2 regions of the Microbulbifer sp. ARAS458-1 genome follow, and region 2 is predicted to be linked to the other one. Evidence: predicted binding sites of a transcription regulator. Region 2 holds the regulator's gene; the other holds the start of a gene.

Region 1 (3,411 bases), 680 kb from region 2:
CAGCAGTCACTGCCGGACTACCACGCCCTGCACCAGTGGTCTGTGGATAATCGCGAGACCTTCTGGCGCCAGCTGTGGGACTTCGGGGAAGTGATCGCCAGTGAGCGGGGCGAGCGGATTCTGGGCAAAGACACCATGCCTGGTGCCGAGTGGTTTCCCGATGCGCGGCTCAATTTCGCCGAAAACCTGTTGCGTTTTCGCGATGACCGGGTGGCGCTGATCGAGCGTCTGGAAAATGGTGGCCGCCGCGAGCTGAGCTACCGGAAACTGTTCGAGCGGGTAGAGCGGCTGGCGGCGGCGCTCGCCGGTGCCGGTGTAGAAACGGGCGACCGGGTCGCGGGATTTATGCCCAATATCATCGACACCGTAGTGGCAATGCTAGCCACTACCAGTCTCGGGGCCATCTGGACGTCCTGCTCCCCAGACTTTGGCATCAATGGCGTGCTCGACCGGTTTGGTCAGGTCGCGCCGAAGATTCTGTTCGCCTGCGAAGGTTATTTCTACAATGGCAAGACGATTGACTCTCTGCCGCGCCTTGAACAGATCGTCGATCAGATCGATTCCATTCAGCAGTTGGTCGTCGTGCCGGTGGCGCGTTCGCCGGAGCAGACGGAAACCGCTATCGCGGCTGTGGATCGCGCCATCAGTCTCGATCACTTTGTGAATGCGGCTCCCGCACGTGCGTTGACATTTGTGCAGACCGAATTCAATCATCCCCTGTATATCATGTACTCATCCGGCACCACCGGGGTACCCAAGTGCATTGTGCACGGGGTTGGCGGCACCTTACTGCAGCACATCAAAGAGCACCGCCTGCACACGGACATTTCCCGCGACGATACGCTGTTCTATTTCACAACCTGTGGCTGGATGATGTGGAACTGGCTGGTTAGCGGGCTCGCCTGCGGCGCCACGCTGGTGCTCTATGATGGCTCGCCGTTTTATCCGGCGGCCCAGTGCCTGTGGGATATGGCCGATGAGGAAGGTATCAGTGTTTTCGGTACCAGCGCCAAGTACATCGCCGCCCTGGAAAAGGCCGGCTGCAAACCCGGTGAATCCCATCGGCTTGAGCAGCTGCGTGCGGTACTCTCCACCGGTTCACCACTGGCCCACGAGGGGTTCCGCTACGTTTACCGGGACATCAAGGCGGATCTGTGCCTGAGTTCCATTTCTGGTGGTACCGATATCGTCTCCTGTTTTGCCCTGGGTAATCCGACACTGCCTGTGTACCCCGGTGAGCTGCAGTGCCGCGGCCTGGGAATGGCTGTGCAGGTTTGGAACGATGATGGCAAATCGGTGCAGGAGGAGAAGGGCGAGCTGGTGTGTGCCACGTCTTTTCCCTGTATGCCGATCGGCTTCTGGAACGATGACGACGGCAGCAAGTACCACGGGGCCTACTTTGAGAGCTGGCCCGGTGTCTGGGCTCACGGCGACTACGCGGAAATTACCGAGCACGGAGGAGTGATCATCTACGGTCGCTCCGACGCCGTTTTGAACCCTGGTGGGGTACGTATTGGCACCGCGGAAATCTACCGGCAGGTGGAAAAAGTGGAAGAGGTACTGGACAGTATCTGTATCGGTCAGGATTGGCGCGATGACGTACGTGTCGTACTGTTTGTGGTGTTGCGGGAAGGGGTTAGCCTGGACGACGACCTCATCCAGAAAATCCGCACCACCATTCGCGCTAATACCACCCCTCGCCATGTGCCGGCGAAGGTGATTCAGGTGGCCGATATCCCCCGCACCATCAGCGGCAAGATTGTGGAGCTGGCAGTGCGAAATGTGGTACACGGCAAGCCGGTGAAGAATCAGGAAGCGCTGGCGAATCCGCAAGCCCTGAAATTGTTCGAGGACTTGCCGGAACTGGCCGGAGATTAAACGTGGTCTTTGTGTACGGAGGGCAAGTTGCAGAGGGCAGGCGCCAACAGGTAACGCCGGGTAAAGCGGGTGCTCGCCCGGCGAGTCGCCGTCAGTATCAGTGAGCAGCCTTTTGCGGTTGGCGGGAAAGTTCCTCATTCATTTTACGTAAAGCCATACGAGTGATATAGCCACCCATCAGGCACACGAATGCGATAATACCGAGGCTCAACAGGCCGGAAAAACTGGTGAAAAGGTCGATCATTGCGTCCATTTTCGGGCTCCTCAAGGGGGGCGATAGGTCTGGATAGCAGTCTCAGCGCTAGGTAGCCTCACTGCTCTTGCTAAGTTGCCGCCAGTCTAAAGTGCGGCGTGTCGCCGCTCTTGATCTGAATCAATCGACAGCTCAATAGGCGCTCGCCGAAAACCCCGTTGAGATGTGCTACCGAGCCCTCCGCCCCATTCAGCGGGAAAATGAAGATTCACTGGTCATTTACCCCCGCTTCCACTTGCTCTCGGCATGTCCTATCCGCCAAACTGCGCTACCCTGTGGAGTAGTGATTCCACGCCTATAAACTGAATAAATTCACGGAAGATCCGCATGATTACCTATCTCTACTGGGCCGCAGTCATTTCCCTGGTGGTGCTCTGTCTGTTTGCCGGTAGTCGACTTGGCAGCCTGGGCAAAGGGGCTGTCGTCGGCGCCATTGTTTTCCTGTCCGGCTGGCTTGCCTACTACTTCCACTTCGAACAGGTCTTCGTAAAGCGTTTTGGCGGTGTCATGTACATCAGCGTGCCAGACGGCCAGCGCCACCTGGGGTCCACCTGGAAGGAAGACAATCTCTGGGTAGAGAACTACGATCCCGAAACCAACCAGTGTATTTTTTCCGAATACTCCAAGGGCAATCTGCTGGAGGGGCGCGTGGTGATCAAAAACTGCAACCCGCTATTGGAGCCTGCTGACAGACCTTCCCGCGCCGCCCAATAAGTCAGGGTGCGAAGCAACTTTTTGGGTCTCCCGGCGTCGCAGTAGGGATGGTTGGCAAACGGATTTTTGTCTTGCGCGATTCTTTACCCGCTCGTGGAGCGGAATTCATACCACTCGTAATTGGCGTTCTGTTGTCGGCGTTGTTGCTTTTGCCGCAGCCTGCCGCTGCACTTCCCTTTTTCGACCGATTGCCCAAATTCAAAGTCCGGGTGCTCGAAAACCGTGAACTGCAGGAGTGGCTGAAAGATCAGCTGAGCGAGCAACGCAAGTCCAGTAGTGTTCTCAAATCCTACGAGGACCCCCACGACGTCGCACGCTATGAGCGTGGAACCCTGGAAAAACTGTTGCGCTCTCGCGGTTACTACGATGGTCGGGTGCGCCAGTCGGTTACCGGCGGCGAGATTCTGTATCGCGTGGTACCTGGGCGTCAGTTTCGGATCAAATCCCTCGATATCGACATGCCGCCACGCCTGCGTGCGGGTTTTCCCGGCGTTGGTCTACAGGTGGGGGACCCTCTGGAAGCCGTAAAGGTGTCTGAAGGGGTCAAAAGAATCGAAACCTATCTT
Region 2 (3,411 bases):
ACAGGCGCTGTCGCTGTATGTACACATCCCGTTCTGTCGGTCCCTGTGTTATTTCTGCGCGTGCAACAAAGTCATCACTCAGCAGTACGGTCTCGCCTCGAGTTATCTCGACCATGTGCTGCGTGAAGCCGAGTGGTATCGCACACGTGTGGCGCGTGCGCCGGTTGTGCAGTTGCATCTGGGTGGCGGTACACCAACCTTTCTGAACGACGGTGACCTGCGCCGCCTGATGTTCGGTTTGGGGGACGTATTCGATTTGCGCAGTGGTGATCAAGTGGAATACAGCATCGAGGCGGACCCGCGGGTGCTGGAGTGCGAAACGTTGGAGACGTTGAGAGAGCTTGGATTCAACCGCCTGAGTCTCGGAATTCAGGATTTCAATCCGAGCGTGCAGCGCGCAATCAACCGCATCTGCAGTCCGGAACAGGTGCGCCTTCTGACCGAAGCGGCCCGCCAGTGCGGATTTGGGTCCATTTCCTATGACCTGATTTACGGTTTACCCGGGCAGGATGTGGCAAGCCTCGATAAAACACTGGATACGGTACTGGACCTGGCGCCAGACCGTATTGCGCTGTATCACTACGCGCATTTGCCGGACCGGTTTAAGGCGCAACGCCTGATCAACTCGGATTTAATGCCGCCGCCGTCGCATAAGATAGCCATGCAACTCGCGGCCAGCCAGCGCTTGACTGGGGCCGGCTACGTCTTTCTGGGGATGGATCACTTTGCGCGACCCGATGATGCGCTTGCCAGGGCCGCAGAAGAGAAGCGGCTGGCGCGGAATTTTCAGGGGTATACGCTGATGCCGGCGGATGCTCTGGTGGGGCTGGGAGCGTCGGCGATCAGTTACAGCCGCGATGGCTACTGGCAGAACCATCACAGTAACAAGGAATATGCGGCGGCTATCCAAGAGCGTGGAGAGGCCATCGCTCGAGGTTGGAATCTCAGTGATGACGATCGACTCCGCCAGTGGTTGATCATGGAGTTGATGTGCCATCTGCGAGTGAGCCGATCGGACATCCAGGCCAGAACCGGGCAGCCATTTGAGCATGCTTTTGCCGTGGAACTGGCGCGGTTACAGCCGATGTTTGCCGACGGGCTGCTGGGATTAAATAACCGTGACCTCTACGTCACCGAACGCGGGCGCTGGTTTTTGCGCAATGCGGCCGCTGCATTTGATACTTATCTGCATCGCCCGGACCAACACGCCCGATACTCGCGGGTGCTTTGACAGCATGCTGGGGATACAATTCATGCAGGCATTGGTGCCTGTCCATAAAATATAAAGTCCCGGTAACGAGATGAAAGAGACTTCTTCAGCCGTCAGTTGTGGCAACTGTTCCGTTCGACGCCTGTGCCTGCCCATGGGGCTGAGCGATGGGGATATCGAGCGCCTGGAGCAGGTGACCCGCAAGAAAAAAATCATCAAAGCCGGGGAGACTTTGTTCCGCGCGGGAGACCCTTTTACCAACCTTTACGCCATTCGCTCGGGCAGTTTCAAGTCCGCGGTCATTGGCGCCGGAGGCGATGTACAGGTTACGCACTTTGCGTTACCGGGCGAACTGCTGGGGCTCGATGCTTACAGCGGCAGTATTCACCCTGGGTATGCTGAAGCGCTGGAAGAAAGTAGTGTGTGCGTACTGCCGTTTACGCAGCTGGAAGGACTTGCGCAGCAAGTGCCCGCCTTGCAGAAGCAGATATACAGCATTTTTTCCGAGGAACTGAAACAGGAAAATGAAGCCCTGCTGCTTTTGGGCAAGCGCTCGGCGGAAAGTCGGCTGGCGGCTCTATTGATCAATATATCCAGCCGCTATTCCCGCCGCGGTTATTCCGCCAGCGAGTTTGTGCTCTCCATGTCGCGTATGGATATTGCCAACTACCTCGGTCTCACCGCGGAAACGGTCAGCCGCCTGATCAGCCGTTTTCAAAAACAGCAGCTGATCAGTGTGCAGGGACGGTCGGTGTCGATAAAGGATCTTATTGCCCTTAGTGAACTGGCGGGAACACACTGTAGTTACGAGGGCTAGTTTGTCTGTACCCCTATGGCAGGGGTACAGACGAGAGCTATCACGGACCGGCCACCACTGATGATCAGAAGTAGTAATCTTCCAGCTCGATCTCTTCCCAGTCATAGACCAGGTGGGCACCATCGGCGGTTATCAGGCTGACCTTGTCGGCCTCCAGACATTCGGACCAGTCAACTCTGTTTAAATCCACCATCTCTGCGCCACCGTGCACTTTTACCAGGGAATCCTCCCAGGCCTGGTGACAGTAGCGGGGTATTTCCCCCTGAACGATCAACTCCCGGCCGAGGTACTTTTCGTAATCCAGCTGTGGAACCGAATTCAGGTGATAGCGTTCTTCCGAGCCCATCAGATAGAACTTGCCGTTTTCCTCAACCAGCAGACCTGTCGCGGTCAGAGGCTGCGGAGCCTGATTTGTCGCGCATCCGGCAAGAAGCAACAGCGGAAGCAGGAAGCCTTTTCGAGAAGTCATAATTATTACTCTTTAGTTACTTGTTACTAAAAAGTAACAAACGACGATTGCAATAGCGTTGCAGTTTTGTTGCGCTACTTCAACCCTCGCCGGCAAGCCGGGTCAGGCCGCGTCGCTGTTCTTCTCCTTGTGGCCATCCTTCAGATGCAGGGCAACCTGCTTTTCCAGACCTTCCAGTGCGTACGCCTGACCGAAACCTTTCACGTAGCGGCCGGCGCTGGGTTTCAGTTCGAACAGATGGAAATCTTCCAGATCTTTCAGATGATCCATTACCGGGCCAAATTTTTCCCGTAGCTGCTCGATACGTTGCAACCACAGTTCCTCACCGCGGCCGACAATACTGGCTACCACATTGAAGGTGACACGCAGGCGGGCGAAGGCCTGTTTGGTGTCCGCTTCGTCGGCATTGAATATCACCGACGCCTTGCTGTTGGCCTTGAGGTTGGCACAGTGCTCGGACAGATCGGAGATGTACAGGTAGAAATTGCCATCGGCGGCCAGAAAGGGCGCGGTGCTGGCGTGGGGCTGGCCGTCTGCGGCGAGGCTGGCAAGGTTCAGCAGTTTGCGGGTGGCAATAAAGTCGCGAACTTCGGCCACCAGGTCGGCGCCGTCACTGGTTTTCTGCGCTGCTTGTTGTTCGTTGTGTTCGGTCATGTCCGAATCTCCCCTCAGGAATGTGCAGCACTGGCGCCTGCCAGTTGCTGTTTTAATTGTTTGAATCGCTCGACCTGCTCTGGAATGAGTTTGCGCTCGGCATCCCGGCCCAGGAATACTTTGAATACACAGTTGCCGCTGGGGGCGAGAAAGACCATGGAGTGACTTTCGGACCCGCGGTGGGGTTTGCTGACAAAGGCGACTTCGGCCAGCGCTTCGACCAGCAGGTGGCCGTGGAAGGGGTTTTTGTGGTGCATGAAG

What was found. Region 2 encodes FNR, which switches genes on or off when oxygen is low (the NO sensors DNR and NnrR bind a similar motif). Its sites were predicted from a motif close to TTGATNNNNATCAA; they were not measured.
Region 1: a site for FNR is predicted at 2,242-2,255, ahead of AAFH99_RS13700 (DUF3149 domain-containing protein). Genes of this name have one in related genera too.

The regions. Positions count from the first base shown of each region.
Region 1 covers NZ_CP155838.1:3,274,684-3,278,094, reverse strand. Annotated here, with positions in the region: gene AAFH99_RS13705 (acetoacetate--CoA ligase) at 1-1,878, shown strand, start outside; gene AAFH99_RS13700 (DUF3149 domain-containing protein) at 1,976-2,131, opposite strand; gene AAFH99_RS13695 (hypothetical protein) at 2,459-2,845, shown strand; gene AAFH99_RS13690 (autotransporter assembly complex protein TamA) at 3,055-3,411, shown strand, end outside.
Region 2 covers NZ_CP155838.1:3,957,287-3,960,697, reverse strand. Annotated here, with positions in the region: gene hemN (oxygen-independent coproporphyrinogen III oxidase) at 1-1,231, shown strand, start outside; gene fnr (fumarate/nitrate reduction transcriptional regulator Fnr) at 1,302-2,027, shown strand; gene AAFH99_RS16500 (hypothetical protein) at 2,092-2,496, opposite strand; gene AAFH99_RS16495 (HugZ family protein) at 2,599-3,150, opposite strand; gene hutX (heme utilization cystosolic carrier protein HutX) at 3,165-3,411, opposite strand, start outside.